One region of the Paraliobacillus sp. JSM ZJ581 genome, then DNA from elsewhere that is predicted to be linked to it. Evidence: riboswitches for the same ligand, from Rfam matches in the RefSeq annotation. Region 1 holds a riboswitch; each other region holds the start of a gene.

Region 1 (5,282 bases):
CATACCGTTTTAATCCTTCATACTCAATTATTTCAAAATTTTTCTGAACTTTTTTTATACATCTAAAGTTTTACGTCATAAAAAAGAGCGAAACAAATAAAATCATCGCCTCGCTATCTTCGTGTGTTTCATTTATTCTATATTTGTTTTACTACCTCTTCAATAAAATTCACTTTACTATTTACAACCGATTGAAACATTGTTTTAAATCATATATAAGATCTGCTATGTCCTCAATTCCTACCGAAAAACGTAGCAGCCTTTCATCTATTCCTCGAGAAATGCGTTCATTCTCTGGGATATCGGCATGTGTCTGTGTCATCGGATAAGTAACAAAACTTTCCACCCCACCTAAACTTTCGGCGAATGTAATAAGCTTAAGATTTTTAAGAAAGTCTTTCACCCACTCCCTTTTCTTTAATCGAAATGCAAGCATGCCACCTTTCCCTGGATAAAGCACCTGTTCAATATGAGTATCTTTCATTAAAAACCGGGCTATTTCTTGCGCATTTTTCTGTTGCTGCTTTACTCTTAAAGATAATGTTTTTAATCCCCGTATTAACAGCCAGGAATCTATCGGTGACAGAACAGCTCCTGAGGCATTATGGAACGTCGCAATTTTTTCACTCAGTTGTTCGCCTTTTGTAACGACCAATCCTGCTAGTACATCGTTATGCCCTCCAATATATTTGGTGGCACTATGAATAACGATATCGGCTCCTAATGTAATTGGTTGCTGTAGAATTGGTGTTAAAAATGTACTGTCGACAATAAATAACAATTGATGTTTTTTCGCCAACGCCACATACGTTGCAATATCTATTTCTTGCATTAATGGGTTGGTTGGTGTCTCAATAAAAATTGCTTTCGTATGTGACGAAATACATCGTTCCACCTCCTCTACACTATTAAAACCACAGTATTTTATTCTAAGTGAATAGGCTTCTTGGTAGTGCTTAAATAATCGATAAGTACCTCCATAAACATCTTCTGGTGCAATGATTTCATCACCGCTTGAAAACAAAGAAAGAACTAGTTGTATTGCTGCCATACCTGAACTACAAGCAAATCCGTAGTCACCTTGCTCTAAATCAGCGATACCTTTTTCTAAAATCGTTCGCGTTGGATTTTTCGTTCTCGTATAATCATATCCAGTAGAGTTTCCTAATGCTGTATGTTGGTATGCAGTAGACATATAAATCGGCGGATTAACAGCACCCGTTTTCAAATCACTATGGTTTCCTAACTGTGCTAACTTTGTATTTAGATAATATTGCAATTCCTTCTCCCTCCTTTCATAAAAAACAAAAAGACCTCCTAAGAAGAAGGTCTTTAATAATAAAAGTCATTCTTCTTATCTACTAAACACAGCATGATGTGTTTATTGGAATTAGCACCGTGCCTAATCATTAGGCTGGTTGCTGAGACATCTTCGGGCCAGTCCCTCCGTCTCTCTGGATAAGAAATATAAGTATAAAATTTTTAGATTTTTTCAATTTGTTAACAGTCTAATATATCATGTAACATTGTGCAACACTTTTTTGAATGTTTTTAAAAAATGTAAGCTATCGAAACATTTTTTTAATTAGCTTAAATAAATCAAAGCTAGTTTTATTATAAACTTTGTTATAAGTAGCCCTCTTCGGGTTACGTATCCATCCTTTTCCATTCGGCATTTTTAGTCCAGAACGATGAATAAGTTGTCTTTTTAGACTTGTTTTAGCAGAGATTCTTTTTTTAATACTTGGCTTTCTAATACCAAACTTCATTTAGCGAACCTCCTATTTCAAAACAGAACAGCATTACTAATCCTTGACCTACTAAATTGCTTTTTCAGCAGCTAGTAGTAAGCTTCCTTTGATGCCTGCATTATCGACAAGTGCTGGTGGGACAATGTAGGAATCCAAATCTGGTATTGTAAGATAGTTATTTAGTAATACGTTGAAATGTGAACGGATTAGCTGGAATAAATGCTCCTGTTTCATCACACCACCACCTAAAATAATCACTTCGGGACGTAATATCATTGTGTAGTTCACTAAAGCTTGCGCAATATAGTAAGCTTCCTTATCCCAATACGGATCATCTTTAGCAACCTCTATTCCCTTTTTGTTTAGGCGTTTTTCAATTGCTGGGCCTGCTGCAATGCCTTCTAAACAATCACCGTGATATGGACATATTCCTTCGAAGGAGTCTTCTGGATGTTTTCTAACTGATATATGTCCCATCTCCGGATGCCCAAAACCTTCCATCACAGCGCCATTTAAAACGGCGCCACCACCAATCCCGGTACCAAAGGTTAAATAAATACATGATTTCGCCTGTTGTGCACCGCCTAACCGATACTCACCATAAGCAGCTGCGTTCACATCTGTTGTCCAGGCAACTGGGATGCCATACTTCTCCTTAATAGCTCCAACAAAATTATAATTGTTCCATCCTTTTTTTGGCGTAGAAGTCACATATCCATATGTAGGAGAGTCGATATTAACATCAATTGGACCAAATGAACCAATGCCTATTGCTTTTAATTTATATTGATCAAAGAATTCAAACACATGTTTCAACGTTTCGTCTGGTACGGTAGTCGGTATACTAATACGTTCGATGATTTCAAATTTTTCATCGCTAACAGCACAAACAAATTTCGTTCCGCCAGCTTCTATCCCTCCAAAATACACGTCAATTCCTCCTCCATTTGCCTTTTCATAAAATATCATGCTTTCACTTCTACTTTACCATTTTTCATTTAGGATTTGAAAGCAATTTCAATCGAAGTGACTAGTGCTATTAATCCTAAACAAAAACTTTTATCACAAAAAAACGGATCATTTAGTGATATTGACCTTGGATAACAGATAAATGATTAGTCGTTTATTTGAACATAGTTGCAACTGTATCCTTTATTCTCCAGTTTCAACAAATTTTTTGATTCTTGCACCAATTTCATCTCTTACACGCTGAAAGACTTTCCACTTCTCTTCATCTGTTCCTTCCGCTTTTGCAGGATCGTCAAATCCCCAATGTTCCCTTTTTACTTGTGGAGGTGTGAGCGGACATTTATCTGCAGCATCTCCACATAAGGTTACCGCTAGTGTCGACTGATTTAAAAAATCATTGTCAATGATCTCAGATTGTTGGTTGGATATATCTATACCGATATCTCTCATTGCTTTTACAGCATTTGGATTTAAACCATGTGCTTCAATTCCTGCACTACGAACTTCCCATTCCTTACTAAGATATGCTTTTGCCCATCCTTCCGCCATTTGACTTCGACATGAATTACCCGTACATAAGAAATAGATTGTTTTTTTCGTCATTGTATTGCACCCCTTTATAGTAATAATAATGTTAAGTATAAGCCTATCAATGTGATCACTAGGATTGGAATCGTTAAAACAATCCCTGTTTTAAAATAAGTTCCCCATGATATTTTAATCCCTTTTTGATTTAACACATGCAACCATAATAATGTAGCTAATGAACCGATTGGTGTGATTTTTGGCCCTAAGTCAGAACCAATTACATTCGCATAAATTAATGCTTCGCGAATGATACCAGTAGTACTTGTTTCTGCAATGGCTAATGCATCAATCATCACCGTAGGCATATTGTTCATCACAGATGAAAGAAATGCTGCAATAAAACCCATTGCAATTGTCGCAATAAATAGTCCCTGTTCTGCGCTTTGTTGAATTAATTGAGCTAGTAAATCCGTTAACCCTGCATTACGCAACCCATATACGACAACATACATACCTACTGAAAAAAATACAATATCCCATGGCGCGCCTTTGATTACGGTAGATGTACTAACCGCTTCACTTCTTCTCGCCAACAGTAAAAATACAATCGCAATCGTACCAGCAATCAAGGAAATTGGTATAGCAATAAACTCACTTACAAAATACCCAATTAATAAAATAGTTAACACATACCAAGATAAACGAAATAATTTATGATCTTTAATAACTGCTTTTGGCTCCTTTAGATGCGCTAAATCATAGGTTCTCGGAATATTTTTTTTGAAATATAAATATAATACCGTAATTGTAGCTACTAAAGAAAACAGATTAGGAATAAACATTCGAGATGCATATTCGATAAATCCGATGGAAAAGAAGTCTGCCGAAACAATGTTGACTAAATTGCTTACAACTAATGGCAAAGAAGTCGTGTCAGCAATAAAACCACTTGCTATAATAAATGGAAAGATAATTTTTTCACTGAATTTCAAATTACGTACCATTGCTAATACAATCGGCGTTAAGATTAATGCTGCACCATCATTCGCGAAGAATGCCGCAACGATCGCACCTAGGATACTAACATAAACAAACATTTTGACTCCATTACCTTTTGCAGCTTTTGCCATATGTAAAGAAGCCCATTCAAAAAAGCCAATTTCATCTAAAATAAGTGAAATTAAAATAATAGCAACAAATGCTAACGTGGCATTCCAAACGATTTGTGTCACTTCGATCACATCACCAAAGTCAACTACCCCTAGAATTAAAGCTAAGATTGCGCCACCACAAGCAGAGTACCCGATTGACAGTCCCTTTGGTTGCCAAATGACAAATACAAGGGTAAGAATAAAAATTAAAATGGCTAAAACAACTGATAAAGACACAATACTAATCCTCCCACTACTAACAACAATTAATTTTCTTTCCACTTCTTTCTAATTCAATTAACTTTTCCTTTTGATTCGGAATTTGAGATAATACTTGTTTGATAAAAGGAAAGTTATTATTTTCAGTACAAATGGAGTAAAAGATCCACTGTCCTCGTCTTTCTTCTTTAACAATTCCTGCATCGCGTAATTTACGTAAATGCTGACTAATTGACGGTTGGCTCACTTGAAAAATTTCAACCAGTTCACATACACAGCAATCCTGATGTTCCAATAACTTCACAATGGTTAACCTTGTTTTATCTGATAACAATTTCAATAACGAAGCTGCTTGTTCAATTGATATTTGCTGTTGACTCAAAAAACACACCTCCTCCCCCCGCTTCCGTATTATCATATAATAATATACTTATATATTCAATGATATTTTTGATTGAGCGCCGATCATCTGCATAACCCAAAGATGATCGCTTATTGTTAACAATAAGTAAAAGGATTGCTATTCTGCTTTATTCGATTCATAATATTTAATATATACTAATCTTGAAAGGATTATTCGATATGGCTGATACACATCGCTTCTCAAAAGGTGAGGAAATTGCCAATTCAATTACACATGGAATTGGGGCACTAATTAGTATTG
Region 2 (5,282 bases), on a different contig from region 1:
AGTATAAACATGATAATTAGAAATAAGTAGATGAACGCTACTTCCGCTTTTGATTTTGTTTTACGATTAATAGTCATTAGTAACGCCCCTCCTCTTTAAATGAAGCTGTTTTTCTAAATTGGAAAAATGCGAATCCCATTACAATGACTCCCATGATAATCGTTATAGCTGCAGCCATGTTGTAGTTGTTCGTTTCAAAGGTTAGTTTGTATACCCATGAAATTAAAATATCAGTACCTCCTGCGTTTTGCCCGCGGACTGCTGGTAGACCTTCGTTAAATAAGTAGATAATATTAAAGTTATTAAAATTCTGTGCATACTGCATAATGAGCAGTGGTGCAGTTGCGAACAAGATGTGAGGTAGTGTAATAAAGCGAAACTTTTGCATTCTTGTCCCACCATCTACATCTGCGGCCTCATACATGTCAGACGGAACGCTTTGTAAAACACCGGTGAAGAGTGCAAAAACAAATGGAAAGCCTAACCATGTTTGGATCATAATTAATGCGATTTTCGCCCAAAATGGATCAGATAACCAGGGGATCATCAAATTAAACTGACTAAGAATATCTCGATTGATTGCGCCAAAAGTAGGGTTAAATAATGCTGAAAATATTAAAATGGATACGAATGCTGGCACGGCCCAAGGCAAGATTAATACAGTTCGGATGGTCCGTTTAAATTTAATCCGTTTATCATTTACAAGTAAAGCTAAAAAAAGTCCAAGTACAATTTGTAATGTCGTTGCAACTACTGTCCAAACAATGGTCCATGTGAATACGTTTAAGAAAGTATCTTGCCAAATATCAATATTGATTAAGTTAATAAAGTTGTCAAATCCTACCCAATCCAATAGCTTTCTTGGTGGTGCGTTATACTGGTTATAATTTGTGAATGCTAATGCAACCATAAATAACAAAGGTAGAACAACAATAAAAAGTAACATTGCTAATCCAGGTAATATCATGAAATAAGGGAAACCGTTATTGTAAAAATCTCGTACGCCTTGTAATAGTGAAGGGTTTGGTTTTCCTTTCTCGATCGCAATCGCATCTTTGCGTGCATCACATAAATTATAAAAGTATATTGCAATGCCAAATGCTAAAATGATTAAAGAAATAAACCCTTGAATCAATAATTGAATAGAATGGTGTTCTCTTGGGATAGTTCCAAGAGTGAAAAGTCCCCAAATACCGATATCAATATAATTCCAAGTTGTTATTAAAAAAGAGACGGTAACCACTAATAGTAGTATCCCTTTCATATAACGCTTGTTATATAATTGACCTAATCCTGGAATGACAGATAGTAACGTAGCTCTGTTTCGTCGTTGACTAAGATTGATTTTTTTCAGCGAAGCCACTTTATTTCCTCCCTTAATACAAGTGCTATATGGGGAGGGGCGCTTCCCATATAGCAGTATCTAATATTTATTCTGTAGCTCCAGATGCCTCTATGTTATCTGAAATCGTTTGAACGGCTTCGTCTAGCACATCTTCAACAGGTTCCCCTTTAGAAATAAATGAGAGTGCGTTATTAATAGGGTCCCAAATCTGTTGCATTGCAGGAACGCCAGGCATTGGCTCGCCGTAAGTTGCTTGTTCTGCGAATGCAGAATAGATTGGATCATCTGCTATTGCTGGATCATCGATAGAATCTACACGAGCAGGCATTTCGCCAGCAACATCATAGTAAAGCATTGCGTTTTCTTTATTAGTGATATAAGACATGAAATCTTGTGCCCACTCTTTGTTATTTGAGTAATATGATAATAAATAAGCTTTTACACCTACGAATGATTTTGGATGCTCGCCATTATCTAATGTCGGGAGTGGGGTTGCTTGTAAATCATCTCCAAGTGCATCATGATATTCTCTTACCATCCAAGGACCGTTAATAACAGCGGCGACTTTTCCTTCTTTAAATAATCCGTTCATAATATCGGGAGTTAAATCTTGAGGGATGTAATCGTTATCAAACCAAGACTGCATTAATTTACCACCCTCTACAGCACCATCATTGTTTAAACCGATATCGCTAATGTCGTACGCACCATCATTGTTAGCGAATACATATGCCCCGTTACCAGAGAAAAACGGATATGTGAAATAGAAATTTGCTGCTTCCATTAAGAAACCATATGCATCATTGCTAGTATTTGTTTTTTCTTCGGCAATGGTCATTAAATCGTCCATTGTTTCTGGTGCGCTATCAACCAATGCTTGGTTATAGAATAGTGAGTATGTTTCGGTTACTGCAGGATAACCCCATGTTTCACCGTCATTTGTTACAGCGCTTATCGCTGCATCTGTGTATTCTGCTGCTTTATCATTTAAATTAACTGGATCAATTAGCCCGCGTAGAACTAAGTCACCAATTCTATCATGGGGTTGGAAGATGATATCTGGTCCGTTTCCTGCGGGTCCTTCAACATCCAATTTTTCAATTTGATCAAGCATATTAATTGGAATCGCTTCAATTTCAATGTCAGTTTCTTCTGTGTATTTTTCGGCGATTTGTCCTACAGCTTCTTCCTGCTTTTCTTCTGCGTTTACCCAGATGGTTAATTTTTCTGGTTTTTCTGGCATTTCCACAGCTTTTTCTTTTCCTTCGTCATTACCGTCACCAGTATTTTTTGAACCTGTTTCTTCTGGACCGCAGCCTACTAGTGTGCCTGCTAAAAAAAATATTCCTACGAAAGATAAAAACCATTTCTTCATAACACATAAGCCTCCTTGTAATGATAATATAGGTTTTAATGAAAACGGTTGCGCATGTTTCTTGTGAATTATTATAACTTGCCTAAAAGAATTTTACAATACTAAATACAAATAAAATGTTGGTTTTTTAATAAATATAACGCTTACAAAATAAAACGAATAATTATATACTTATGATAGACGTTATGATCAAGTTCTAATTAAGTATATTTTTTTAATAAATATACTTAATTAGTGCAATCGATTGTTCGAATTTATAGTAGGAATGAATGTATATGCTTCATACATCTGTTTATCATCGTGCTGTATCTCCGTTTGTTTATAATTATCAAATAAAGACACAATGAGGTATTGCTTTGTTATGTCCCAATGCGTAGTTGTCTTATCTTATGATAGGCAAATAACAACACCGTTATATGATTGGGAATCCTTGGTGTAGCAATTGGTTGCAAATATAATGTTCTAGTGCGTGTTGCTGTTTTTGCTTTAATTGCAACACTTTCTTCTCTGTTAATTTTAACTTGAAGCATCGGTAAGAGTCGTCTTTAATTGCTAATTGATAGGTTTTATTTTCGTTTGTTTTTTCAAAGTGGAAGGTATATCCTTCTTCATAATTAACTAATAGCTTTGAAACTACAGTGATTACTTCTGCGAAAAAAAGTTTGTGTTGATCTGTTCTTTGTTTGTTAACCAAATAGATCACTCCTGTTAAATTTAAATGCAACATATATTAAAAAGTGATAAACGAAAAACCCCTCTTCATCAAATGATGAAAGAGGGGTTACTTATATAACCGTTATGATTCATCATCCAAAGCATTTGCTTTGCTGGTTGGGGCACCTTGCTAATTGTAGGTTGCCGTGGAGTCCTAGAGCCAGTTCTCTCGTCCACTCTTTATAAATATATGTTGTTAGCCTAATTATAACATATATTTATCATTATTTCCTAAAAATCAAATTAATATTTCAATTTTTAAGACATATACTCTGTAAAGATGAGAGGAGGCGTTTGAAAAAGTGAAACAAGTTTTATTAATAAACGGCCACCAATGGTATGCACATAGTCAAGGGAAGCTTAATCAAACAATGTTTGAAGCCATCCACAAACAATTAGAAAAAGAATATAATGTTGCAACAACAGTTGTTAATCAAGGGTTCGAGGTAGAAGAAGAAAGAGAGAAATATTTATCTGCTGATATAGTCATCTACCAGACCCCAATTTTTTGGTTTAGTTTACCTGGAAAGTTCAAAAGTTACTTTGATCAAGTATTAAAACGCGGTGTTTTTTATGCAAAGGGAGAAAGGTATGGAAGAGGTGGTCTGTTAACAGGGAAGAAATATATGATTTCCACAACATGGGGCGCACCATTAGAAGAGTTTGGAACAAAAGATGGTTTTTTTAATGGTAAAACAGTGGAAGATGTTCTTTTTCCCATCCATTGTATGCACCGTTATATGGATATGGAGCAACTAGAAAGCTTTTCTGTACACAATATCTTTAAAGATTTACAGGTCGATAAGTATGTAAAAGATGTTAAACAACATTTAAAAAAAGCGCTGAAAGAATAATGAGAGAAAAATTAAAAGTAAATAAATCATATAATCGGCGAACGAAATTCATGTTAAGTGATCGTTCGCTAGTTTTTTTCTAAATTTATGTGCAATAATATACTTTATGATAAAATAATTTATATGTGCATGTATTTTATAAAAGGAAGGTAAGTTCATGTCGGAAGAAAATATAACAAGAATAGAACAAGATGGAAAAGAGTTTATCTTGATAGGGACTGCGCATGTGTCAAAAACAAGTGCAGAACAAGTAAAAGAAGTTATTGGGAATGAGCAACCAGATACGGTATGTGTTGAATTAGATAAGCAACGTTATCAGTCTATTATAAATGGTGATCAGTGGAAAGACATGGACATTTTTAAAGTGATTAAAGAGAAAAAAGCCTCCCTGTTATTGATGAATCTTGCTGTTTCATCTTTTCAGAAACGTATGGCAAAGCAATTTGGTATAGAGGCAGGACAAGAAATGATTCAAGGTATCACGTCTGCGAAAGAAAATAATGCACAGTTAGTATTAGCTGACCGTAATATTCAAATTACTTTTGCAAGAATTTGGGGTGGCGTAGGTTTTAAAGGGAAAATGATGCTTTTAGCCCAAATTTTGGCAGGTATTTTCACGAAAGAAACAATAACAGAAGAAGATTTAGAAAAAATGAAAAGTCAGGACTCTATTCAATCGATTCTGAGTGAATTTACTGAGTCATTTCCTCGATTGAAAAAACCATTAATAGACGAACGGGATCAATATTTAGCTCAAAAAATTAAACAAGCTCCTGGTGGAAAAATTGTTGCTGTGTTAGGTGCTGCGCATGTACCTGGTATAACAAAAGAGATTAAAAAAGAGCATGACTTAAAAGCTTTAACATCTGTACCACCAAAATCTAAAGTGCCTAAAATCATTGGTTGGTCGATACCGATTTTGATTATTGCACTGATCGCGTTTACTTTTCTAAATAACCCAGCTGCAGGTTGGCAACAAATGCTGAGCTGGTTA
Region 3 (5,282 bases), on a different contig from region 1:
ACCGATTTTCAATGATAATTGAGTCACTACTGTCCGATAGTGTGGATGATTTTTCAAACCAAACAATTGTTGTATCAGTCGGAATCTCTTTAATTAAATTATCTTCTGGTACATACAACACATCAATTGGTTGTTCGTTCTCTGATAAAGGTACAATGTTATAGCCCAATTGGTGAAGCTTAGCTAATGCCTCATCCCCTTCACTTTGTCCAGCAACTACAATATTCTTTAATCGTAAGCCTTCTGCTTCTCTTGCAAATGGTGATGAGAATGCCCATTGAATGGCATCTTCTTCGTTAAATTGAATCGTTGGTTCAGTATTGGTTGCTTTTGCGATTGCTTGATCTAAATCTTGTAAAATATCATCAATAGATTCTAACCCAACAGAAAGGCGAATTAGTTCTTCTGTAACGCCACTAGTCTTTAATTCTTCTTCATTTAATTGTTGATGTGTCGTTGAGGCAGGGTGAATAATAAGTGATTTTGCATCTCCCACGTTCGCTACATGAGACCAAAGTTGAATACTATCAATCACTTTTCTACCAGTATCACGCCCTCCTTTTATTCCAAAGGTAATGATGGAGCCGTATGTTCCTGAAAGATATTTATCAGCTAAATCATGTGAAGGATGAGACGGTAATCCTGGATAGTTGACCCATTCAACTTGAGGGTGTGCCTCTAAGTATGTTGCTATTTTTTTAGTGTTTTCCGAATGTTTGTTCACACGCAAATGTAATGTTTCTAATCCTTGTAAAAAATAAAATGCATTTTGAGGACTTAAAGCAGGACCGATATCGCGCAATAACTGTACACGTAATTTAATTGCAAATGCTGGTGGACCAACATCAATGCCAAACCGTAGACCATTGTAACTATGGTCAGGTTCTATGAATCCTGGAAATTTATCTTGATTCCAGTCGAAGCGTCCACCGTCAACGACAACACCACCTATTGTAGTCCCATGTCCACCAATCCACTTTGTTGCAGAGTGAATTACAATGTCTGCTCCCCAAGTAATCGGTTTGCAACTATAGGGGCTTGCAAATGTATTATCGATGATTAATGGAATATTATTTTCGTGAGCAATAGTTGCTACAGCTTCAATATCGAATATATTTAATGAAGGATTTGTTATGACCTCACCAAAAATTGCTTTTGTTTTATCTGTAATGGCAGATCGAAAGTTGTCTGGGTCTGTTCCATCAACAAACTTCACATTAATACCATATTTGGGTAACGTGTTGGAGAATAAATTATAGGTCCCTCCATATAAGTTGCTATCTGTAATTATTTCATCACCAGATTGTGCAAGGTTTAAAATTGCTAAAGTAATCGCTGAAGCTCCTGATGCTGTTGCCACAGCAGCAACCCCATCTTCAAGTAAAGCAATACGTTGCTCGAAAGCATCTACTGTAGGATTCATGATTCGTGAGTAGATATTTCCTGGTTCTGCTAGAGCAAATAAGTTTTGTGCATGCTCTGTATCACGAAAAACATAAGATGTTGTTTGATAAATTGGTACTGCTCTTGATCCAGTTGTAGGATCAACTTGCTGCCCACCATGTAATAAAGTTGTTTCTGTTCCTTGAACTTGAAAACGTTCTGTCATTGTAAATACCTCCTAGAAATGAATTGAAACATACCCCTATGGAGCAAGAGAAGAAGAAATAAAAAAGCCTCTTCGGTTAAGAAGAGGGCTAAACGCTCGTTTTCCTCCCCTTATCTATCAGATATTAATCACCTGTAGGATTTGGCACCTTTTCAAGAAAACTTGCTGGTTGCCGGGCTTCACTGGGCCTATTCCCTCTGCCACTCTTGATAAGAGATATGTATATGTTAGTAAGGATTATAAGTGAACGAAAAAGATATGTCAATATATTTTTTGAAAAGTCTGGCTTTTTAGTTAGTTTTATTTTTTTGATAACAATTGATAAAAGCAAGCATATATTAATGGTAGCTAAAGTAAGGAAGGTGACCCAAATGGATGAGCAGAATAAAAGGTCCGAATTAGTAGAAGCAGGGCAAGATTTTATTCGGAAAATGGATGATTTATTTTATAATCGACCAAAGAATAATATTTTAAATGCAATCGATTCTTTTTTTCAACAAAAAAGTACTTTACCATCACGCTTGGCCATTGATGTATTTGAAACGGAAACAGAGTGGATTGCACAAGTTGATTTGCCTGGAGTAAAGAGAGATGCTATTCATATTGATACGATTGGTGACCGTCTTAAGATAAGGGTAGATTATAATGAAGAAACAAAAAAGATGGACGACAATAAAAATTATTATCATCGTGAAAGAAAGCATCAATATGCGGAGCGTATCGTACAACTTCCATATTTAGTAGATAAAAAAACAGCAAAGGCATCATTTCGTAATGGCGTATTAGAAGTGCGAGGGCCTAAACAAATAAAATCAAACGATCATCTCGAAATTGATTAGAAGGGGGGAGAACAAAACCCTCCTTTTTTGTTGACAGTCTAAAAAGTAACTATATTTTGACCGTAATGGTATAATGAGTGAATAGGAAGATGGAGGGAGTGGATATATTGGATATAGCGACAATTGTGCTATGGTTTATTCTTTTATTTAATATATTCTTAGCATTTGCGATTGTTTTCTTGGAACGCAAAAATGCGACGTCTGCTTGGGCGTGGCTATTAGTGCTTACGTTCATTCCTTTATTTGGATTTTTCCTTTATTTAATCTTTGGAAGAAAACTGAGTAATAAAAAGTTGTTTATCTGGGATAACAAAAGCAGGCTAGGCGTGCAAAAAGCGGTAGAGGTACAATTGGAGTTAATAAAAGAGGGAAGCTTTCCAATTCCAGAAAATTTAAAAGAATATGAGGACTTATTATATCTACACCTACGAAATGATGATGCTATTTTCACACAAGATAATGAAGTCGAGATATTTACAGACGGGAAGAAAAAGTTTGATGCACTGATTGCTGATATGGAACAAGCAAAAGATCATATTCACCTTATTTATTATATTGTACGAAACGATAACTTAGGACAACGAATTGCAGACACGTTAGCTAGAAAAGCACGTGAAGGTGTGAAAGTACGATTTTTATATGATGATATGGGCTCTAGACGACTCGGAAAAAAATATATAAGAAGGCTAAAAGATGCAGGGGTAGAAGTTGAATCTTTCTTTCCACCACTAATTCCAAAAGTGAATTTTAAAATTAATCATCGGAATCACCGGAAACTAGCTATTATTGATGGGAAAATTGGTTACATTGGTGGATTTAATATTGGTGATGAATACTTAGGTGCTAGCAAAAAATTTGGTTATTGGCGTGATACACATTTAAGAGTTTTTGGTGAATCTGTTCGTAACATGCAAGCCCGTTACATTCTTGATTGGAACCAAGCATCACGACATGATATTTTATATGAAGATAGATATTTTAAATCAGAGCCTAAAGGTGATGTAGGTATTCAGATCGTTTCAAGTGGTCCTGACTCAGAATGGGAACAAATCAAAAATGGTTATATAAAGATGATTATGGAAGCGAAGAAATTCGTTTACATTCAAACTCCTTATTTTATACCAGATGAAAGCTTAGCAGATGCTATTCGGATTTCCGTATTATCTGGTGTGGATGTGCGAGTTATGATTCCGAATAAACCGGATCACCCATTTGTTTATTGGGCAACATATTCTTATGTAGGTGAGCTATTAGAAGCAGGTGCGAAGATTTATATTTATCAACAAGGCTTTTTACATGCAAAAACCATTGTGGTTGATGGTAAAATTGCTTCTGTCGGTACGGCGAATATAGACGTTCGAAGTTTTCGTTTGAATTTCGAAGTGAATGCTTTTCTATATAGTGAAAAAATAGCTAATCAATTGTTGAATGAATATCACAAGGATATCGAAAATTCAACAGAGTTGACATTGTCCGAATATGAAAAACGATCGCTATGGATTCGCTTTAAAGAATCTGTTTCTAGATTAATATCACCAATTCTTTAAACAGAAAGAGGAATGAACATGGAATCTAAACCATCTGTTGCATCATTAAGTGTAAAAAACTCATATGTCCTACCTTCAGATACAAATGGACACGGGACGCTATTTGGTGGACAATTAATGGCATATATTGATGATATTGCAGCAATTAGTGCAATGCGCCATGCTAGAAAGCTCGTTGTAACAGCTTCGATTGATTCTGTTGATTTTTTATATCCAGTCAAAGAAGGAGATACTATCTGTTTAGAAGCATTTGTTACTTATGCTCACCGGACGTCTATGGAGGTTTTTGTTAAAGCTGTAACAGAGAATCTACTAACGGGAAAACGAAAGGTTTGTGCAAACGCATTTCTTACAATGGTAGCGATAGATGAAAATAATAATCCAACAGAAGTGCCTGGGGTGTATCCAGAATCTGAAGAAGAGAAGTGGTTACATCGTGAGGCGAAGGAAAGAGCGAAGATGCGTAAAGAGCGAAGAAAAGCGGCGAAGGAAATGTCAGAGCGGTTTGGTACCTCTTTTCCATGGAATGAAACAAGCCGCTTAAATTAGAACCTGCTCAAAGCTAAAAAAATTCGATATAGCGCAGTGTTAATATACAGGATTTGGTATTTTATATGAGTCTGTATTTTATTGAAAAAGTGTTTTGTATTGTGGAAGGTGATTGTAATGGAAATATTAGCAATTGAAAATATAGTGAAAACATATGGAGACAAGCAATTATTTGATCGTGTGTCTTTTTCTATCTCTAAAAAAGAACGCATTGGACTAATAGGTGTCAATGGCACAGGGAAATCAACATTATTGAAAGCAATTGCTGGACTAGAAGACATAGATCAAGGGAATATACATCACGCAAAAGACTTTCAAATTACATATTTAAAGCAAGATCCAGAGTTGAATGAAGCTGTTACAGTCTTAGAGGAAGTGTTTGCAGGAGAAGCAACGATAATGGTACTGATGAGACAGTACGAACAAGTACGAATAGAGCTAGAAAAACACCCCAATAATCAAGCGATACAACATCAATTTATGCAAATACAGCAACAAATGGATAGACTGGAAGCTTGGGATGCGAATACTACGGCGAAAATGATTTTGACTAAATTAGGCATAACGGCATTTAATCAACCGATACAACAGTTGTCGGGCGGACAAAAGAAACGTGTAGCGATGGCTAAAGCGCTTATCCAACCGGCAGATTTGCTACTATTAGATGAACCAACAAACCATCTAGACAATCAATCCATTGAATGGCTAGAATCTTATTTAAGTCAATATCAAGGTTCT
Region 4 (5,282 bases), on a different contig from region 1:
AGAATAACCAGGGCGGACAGTTGATTTACCCAAGAAACCATCAGTGTCTAGTTCTCCTTCTACATCAATCCATAAATCATCAAATGTAATATCGAATTTTTTTGCATACACTTGAGCTACAATCGTTTGACAAGCCCCTAATGCTGCCAAAGTTAGTTCGACAGGATTCATTCCTGTATCATTTCCGCCAAGTTCCTTGGGCTCATCTACGATGATTTCAAAATTGCGGGATGTAACTTTTACTTGAACACCTTCTTGTAACTGTGCAGTCGCTTGAAAAGTAGTTAATGGCATGTTTAAGATTCTCCTTTTATAGATGGATTATTGTATGAGTAAGTAAAATCCCCCCATCTAAAAAAGCAATACAATTTAAAAATTTAGATGGAAGGAATGTAAATAAAAGCAATTCGCTTAATTAATCATTTGATTAATGTACAGGGAACTGGTTGGTATATCCGCTAAATTGTTGGTGTGTTTGTTGTACATTGTTTTGATCGGCTCTGTCTAAACTGTACCACCCATTTTTAAACATCAAATTATATAATGTGCGTTGCATGTTTTGTGTTTCGTTAAAAATAGCTAACAAATCTTGATACAACGCATGATTACTTGCTTCATTAAGCGCATTACTATACGACTGTGTCATATATTTTTCAGTTGAAAGCATATCATTAAGAAAGTCACGATCATTCATTTCGGGCGTTTTTTGTACTTGTGTCTCTGGATTTTGTACTTTTTGCTGATTCATTGAAAATCTCCTTTATCTACTGCAACATACCATTTTGCTGAACAGCTGTATGTTGCAATATTTTTTGGTAATGCTTTTGGTGCATTTGACAAGCTTGCTCTAAAGCATGTTTAACTTCTGGTATGTTGCATTGTTTAGCAAAAAAATGTGCTTTTTTTGTTGCATTTAAATTCCATGACATCATATCGATTAGGTATAACAAATCTTTTGAACTAACCATAGTTGGTGGTTGTTGCATGACTTGATTCGATTGATTTAAATTACCAGTATTCATTTGTTGTTGCATAAAAAAACCTCCTTTAATTAGGTTACATACGTAATTTGTGTATTTTTTGCAATACTATACACGCAAGTTAAAGATGCAAAACACTAGTCAAAGCGATGCTACCTTCTATATAATAGAAAGTAGCATTTGGATTGTAGGGTACAATCATGTAGAATGATATAGGAGGGGACTTCGATGACGTTAACTTTTTATGCTTATCCTAAATGTGGTACGTGTCAAAAAGCAAAGAAATGGTTAGATAAAAATAATATAGCTTATGAACAGATACATATTGTTGAAAATCCACCAACAAAAGAGGAATTAAAAAAACTAATTCAACTTAGTGGGTTGCCAATAAAAAGATTTTTTAATACAAGTGGAAAAAAATATCGTGAGCTAGATTTGAAAAATAAGCTACCAGAGGCTACGGATGAAGAGAAATTAAACTGGTTAGCATCTGATGGCATGTTAATCAAACGACCAATCACTACAGATGGTAAACAAGTAACGATTGGATTTAAAGAAGAATTATTTGAACAAGCATGGAGATAAAATAATCTTAATAGTTTTAATATAAATTTATTATTCAAGGAGGTCTACCAATGCATATTCCAAAGGAGCTACATTATTCAAAAGAACATGAGTGGATAAAGATAGAAGGAGAAACAGTTCGAATTGGTATTACGGAGCACGCACAAGATGAATTAGGTGATATTGTCTTTGTTGAATTGCCAGAAGCAGGCGATACGATTGAAGAAAATGAACCTTTTGGAAGCGTAGAGTCAGTAAAAACCGTTTCAGAATTATATGCACCGCTTTCTGGGAAGGTTATCGAAGTGAATGAAGAATTAGATGATAGCCCTGAATTTGTTAACGAATCACCTTATGAAAAAGCTTGGATGATTGTTGTTGAACCTAATAATACGAGTGATATTGACAAACTGATGACTGCAGAACAATACCAAACAATGATCGAAGAAAAGGAATAAATTAAATCATCCCTTGTTACAATTATAATTGTAACAAGGGATGATTTGTTCATATGATATAGTATAGAAACATTTGCTTTTTCGAAAAGGTGGAATCGAAATGAATAAAGATATGGCTGAATCAAAACGTATACTAATTGTTGAAGGTTTAACAGATAAGATACAGATTGAGAAAATCGTTACAGACGCTATTACTATCATATGCACAAATGGTACATTAGGTGTTGAGAAAATGGAACAATTAATTAATGATTTCCAATTAGATGATTGTGACGTATTTATTTTAGTCGATGAAGATGAAGCTGGTCATAAGCTTCGAAAACAGTTAACAATAGAACTTCCTCATGCACAACACATTTATATAGATAAAACCTATCGTGAGGTAGCTGCTACACCTGAAGTAGAGCTCGCGACAGCATTAGTTAGCAAACATATTAATGTGGATCCGATTTATCTTATTTGAAGGAGTTTCAAATGAAGCAAATAGTGAAAGAGAATAGTCATGTATTCAATCAATCGCAACAATTGATATTTATTTATAGTCCATTTTGTCGAACTTGCCAATTGGCCAGAGACATTTTAAGAAAAGTTGAAAAACAAACGAATGCTCATCTCTTTTATGAGATGAATGCAGGTTTATTTCCTACGTTTATGCAAACGAATAAAATCGGAAGTGTTCCTTGTGTTTACATTAAGTTTGCTGACAATACAATTGAAAAAATTTATTCTATAAGTAATATCGAAAAAATAGCAAAAACTTGGTCAGTATTTGGCTTTAATAAATCATAAAATTGTACCTACTGCTTCTACAATCTCTATCATTGTACTTTGTTCACCAAATACACGATAGATTTCACCTTGCTGATTAATAATCACAGTAGTTGGTACACCTTCACATTTAAATAGATCATAGACTTCCCTATCATTGTCTTTTAATGTAGGTTGGGTAAGGAATTTAGTTGTATAACTTACTGCCTCTCCATCATTTCGTTCTCTTCCTGTCACATTTATTGTCACCATCTCTACTTTATCGTCATTTATTGAACGATAAAGTTGCTCTTTTTTAGGCAGATCGGAACTACAGTCCGGACACCACGATACCCAAAAAGTTAAAATTACAATTTTTTCTCTATAGTCGGCTAGTTTGAAAATACCTGGTTGGTTGATATACGGTAAAGTAAAATTAATCGATTGCAACAATATACCCCTTCCTAATACGTTTATCTATTTTGTACTTAATTTTCTATAAGCAATTTTTGATGTTACAGCATTATTGTAAAGGATAGTACTGTACTTACTCAACTTTGAAAAAAAGTTGACATATGATTAATATCATGCTACCATGTCAATTAAACAAAAAATAGAATATGCATTTGAATCTCTTATCAAGAGAGGTGGAGGGACTGGCCCGATGAAGCCCGGCAACCGTTAAACAGTTTATGTTTAAAATGGTGCCAATTCCTGTAGAGCAATAATTGCTTTTGCAGATGAGAGAACAGATTAATTATAGACAAAGTGTCTTTCTGTTCTCTACAACAGGAAGGCGCTTTTTATATTGCAGGAGAAAGATTCATAGATTGTAAAATTATTTTAAGCATCCATGAGCTAAAGTACAGAAAAATTATAGGTGATTAAAGAAAGTAGGAATAAAATGATTAAAATTAAGCAGCTCTCAAAAGTGTTTCAAACAAAGGACACAACGATCCAGGCTGTTAATGCACTTGATTTATCCATCGATAAAGGAGAAATATTTGGTGTCATTGGTTATAGTGGAGCGGGTAAAAGTACCTTTATTCGTTTAATTAATCGTCTAGAAGAGCCGACATCAGGTCATGTAACGATTAATGATCAAGAAATTACAGCTTTATCAAAAAATGCATTGCGTTTATCAAGACAAGAAATTGGGATGATCTTTCAACATTTCAATTTATTATGGTCACGCACGGTACGGGAGAATATTATGTTCCCATTAGAAATAGCTGGCATTTCAAAAGCTGAGCGATTGGAACGAGCTGATGAATTAATTCGTCTTGTTGGATTAACTGATCGAGAAGATGCTTATCCTGCTCAATTAAGTGGTGGACAGAAACAACGTGTTGGTATTGCAAGAGCTTTAGCTAATAACCCGAAAGTGCTGTTGTGCGATGAAGCGACATCGGCATTAGACCCTGAAACAACGGATTCCATTCTGTCATTACTTGTTGATATTAATAAAAAATTAGGATTAACCATTATTTTAATTACACATGAAATGCATGTGATACAGAAAATTTGTCATCGTGTTGCAGTAATGGAAGAAGGACGTGTCGTTGAGCAAGGGAATGTGATGGATGTTTTTTCTCACCCGAAACAATCGGTTACCAAAAAGTTTGTAGAACAAGTGATGGGTAAACCGAATGATGAATTGACAGATGAATCAATACTGAAACAGATCGATCAAGGGAAAATTTTACGCTTGCATTTTTTAGGTGAAACAGCAAATCAGGCTACAATTAGTCAAGTTGCGAAAAAATATAATGTTGACTTAAATATTTTGCACGGGAATGTGAAGCAAACACAGTCTGGTGCATATGGAACACTTTTTGTTCAAATAACAGGTGAAGATGAGGAAATAGAAAAAGCAATCAACTTTATTACTTCCACATCTGTTCAAGTGGAGGTGAAGTAACATGTTCAATCAACTTTTTCCAAATGTAGAATGGTCAGGTATTGTGGAAGCAATGCTTGAGACCTTTTATATGACGTTAATCGCATTAATTGGAACATTTATTTTAGGGATGGTCTTAGGATTATTCTTATATTTAACATCACCGGGTGGTATTTGGGGAAATAAAGTAATTAATATCATTGTAGCTACGATCGTTAATGTATTCCGTGCAATTCCATTTGTTATTTTAATTTTATTATTATTCCCTTTTACGGATTTCTTAATCGGAACGCTTCGTGGGCCAAATGCAGCATTACCTGCACTTATTATCGGGTCTGCCCCTTTTTATGGAAGATTAGTAGAGATTGGACTCCGAGAAGTAGATAAAGGAGTGATTGAAGCGGCGAAGTCAATGGGTGCAAAAACATCAACCATTATTTTTAAAGTGTTATTAAAGGAATCTACTCCAGCGCTAGTATCTGGTTTGACTGTTACGGCTATTGCGTTAATAGGATACACAGCAGTCGCAGGTATTATTGGTGCTGGTGGGTTAGGGGATTATGCCTATTTCTATGGTTTTTTACGGGGGTACAATGATGTAGTGTTCATGTGTACTGTGTTGATTGTTATCAT

Evidence for each region. Region 1 has a riboswitch for S-adenosylmethionine ahead of ACH6CY_RS03260 (methionine biosynthesis PLP-dependent protein). Riboswitches for the same ligand answer to the same signal wherever they lie in the genome.
Region 2: linked by a shared signal. The riboswitch ahead of ACH6CY_RS02490 (hypothetical protein) and the one ahead of ACH6CY_RS03260 (methionine biosynthesis PLP-dependent protein) in region 1 are both predicted to bind S-adenosylmethionine.
Region 3: linked by a shared signal. The riboswitch ahead of ACH6CY_RS01935 (O-acetylhomoserine aminocarboxypropyltransferase/cysteine synthase family protein) and the one ahead of ACH6CY_RS03260 (methionine biosynthesis PLP-dependent protein) in region 1 are both predicted to bind S-adenosylmethionine.
Region 4: linked by a shared signal. The riboswitch ahead of ACH6CY_RS09565 (methionine ABC transporter ATP-binding protein) and the one ahead of ACH6CY_RS03260 (methionine biosynthesis PLP-dependent protein) in region 1 are both predicted to bind S-adenosylmethionine.

The regions. Positions count from the first base shown of each region.
Region 1 is NZ_JBISEP010000003.1:65,797-71,078, forward strand. Features, by position in the region: gene ACH6CY_RS03260 (methionine biosynthesis PLP-dependent protein) at 182-1,279, opposite strand; SAM riboswitch class I at 1,352-1,465, opposite strand; gene ACH6CY_RS03265 (hypothetical protein) at 1,566-1,769, opposite strand; gene ACH6CY_RS03270 (ROK family protein) at 1,821-2,681, opposite strand; gene arsC (arsenate reductase (thioredoxin)) at 2,904-3,323, opposite strand; gene ACH6CY_RS03280 (arsenic transporter) at 3,338-4,636, opposite strand; gene ACH6CY_RS03285 (ArsR/SmtB family transcription factor) at 4,656-5,000, opposite strand; gene trhA (PAQR family membrane homeostasis protein TrhA) at 5,201-5,282, shown strand, end outside.
Region 2 is NZ_JBISEP010000002.1:156,036-161,317, reverse strand. Features, by position in the region: gene ACH6CY_RS02505 (sugar ABC transporter permease) at 1-71, opposite strand, end outside; gene ACH6CY_RS02500 (carbohydrate ABC transporter permease) at 77-1,354, opposite strand; gene ACH6CY_RS02495 (extracellular solute-binding protein) at 1,431-2,720, opposite strand; gene ACH6CY_RS02490 (hypothetical protein) at 3,133-3,447, opposite strand; SAM riboswitch class I at 3,521-3,623, opposite strand; gene ACH6CY_RS02485 (NAD(P)H-dependent oxidoreductase) at 3,737-4,288, shown strand; gene ACH6CY_RS02480 (TraB/GumN family protein) at 4,446-5,282, shown strand, end outside.
Region 3 is NZ_JBISEP010000002.1:44,144-49,425, reverse strand. Features, by position in the region: gene ACH6CY_RS01935 (O-acetylhomoserine aminocarboxypropyltransferase/cysteine synthase family protein) at 1-1,609, opposite strand, end outside; SAM riboswitch class I at 1,717-1,825, opposite strand; gene ACH6CY_RS01930 (Hsp20/alpha crystallin family protein) at 1,834-2,448, shown strand; gene cls (cardiolipin synthase) at 2,556-3,995, shown strand; gene ACH6CY_RS01920 (acyl-CoA thioesterase) at 4,014-4,544, shown strand; gene ACH6CY_RS01915 (ABC-F family ATP-binding cassette domain-containing protein) at 4,662-5,282, shown strand, end outside.
Region 4 is NZ_JBISEP010000015.1:23,118-28,399, reverse strand. Features, by position in the region: gene ACH6CY_RS09605 (OsmC family protein) at 1-294, opposite strand, end outside; gene ACH6CY_RS09600 (spore coat protein) at 428-748, opposite strand; gene ACH6CY_RS09595 (hypothetical protein) at 765-1,034, opposite strand; gene ACH6CY_RS09590 (arsenate reductase family protein) at 1,209-1,565, shown strand; gene gcvH (glycine cleavage system protein GcvH) at 1,616-2,002, shown strand; gene ACH6CY_RS09580 (toprim domain-containing protein) at 2,103-2,465, shown strand; gene ACH6CY_RS09575 (thioredoxin domain-containing protein) at 2,477-2,791, shown strand; gene ACH6CY_RS09570 (TlpA disulfide reductase family protein) at 2,786-3,199, opposite strand; SAM riboswitch class I at 3,382-3,496, shown strand; gene ACH6CY_RS09565 (methionine ABC transporter ATP-binding protein) at 3,654-4,670, shown strand; gene ACH6CY_RS09560 (methionine ABC transporter permease) at 4,672-5,282, shown strand, end outside.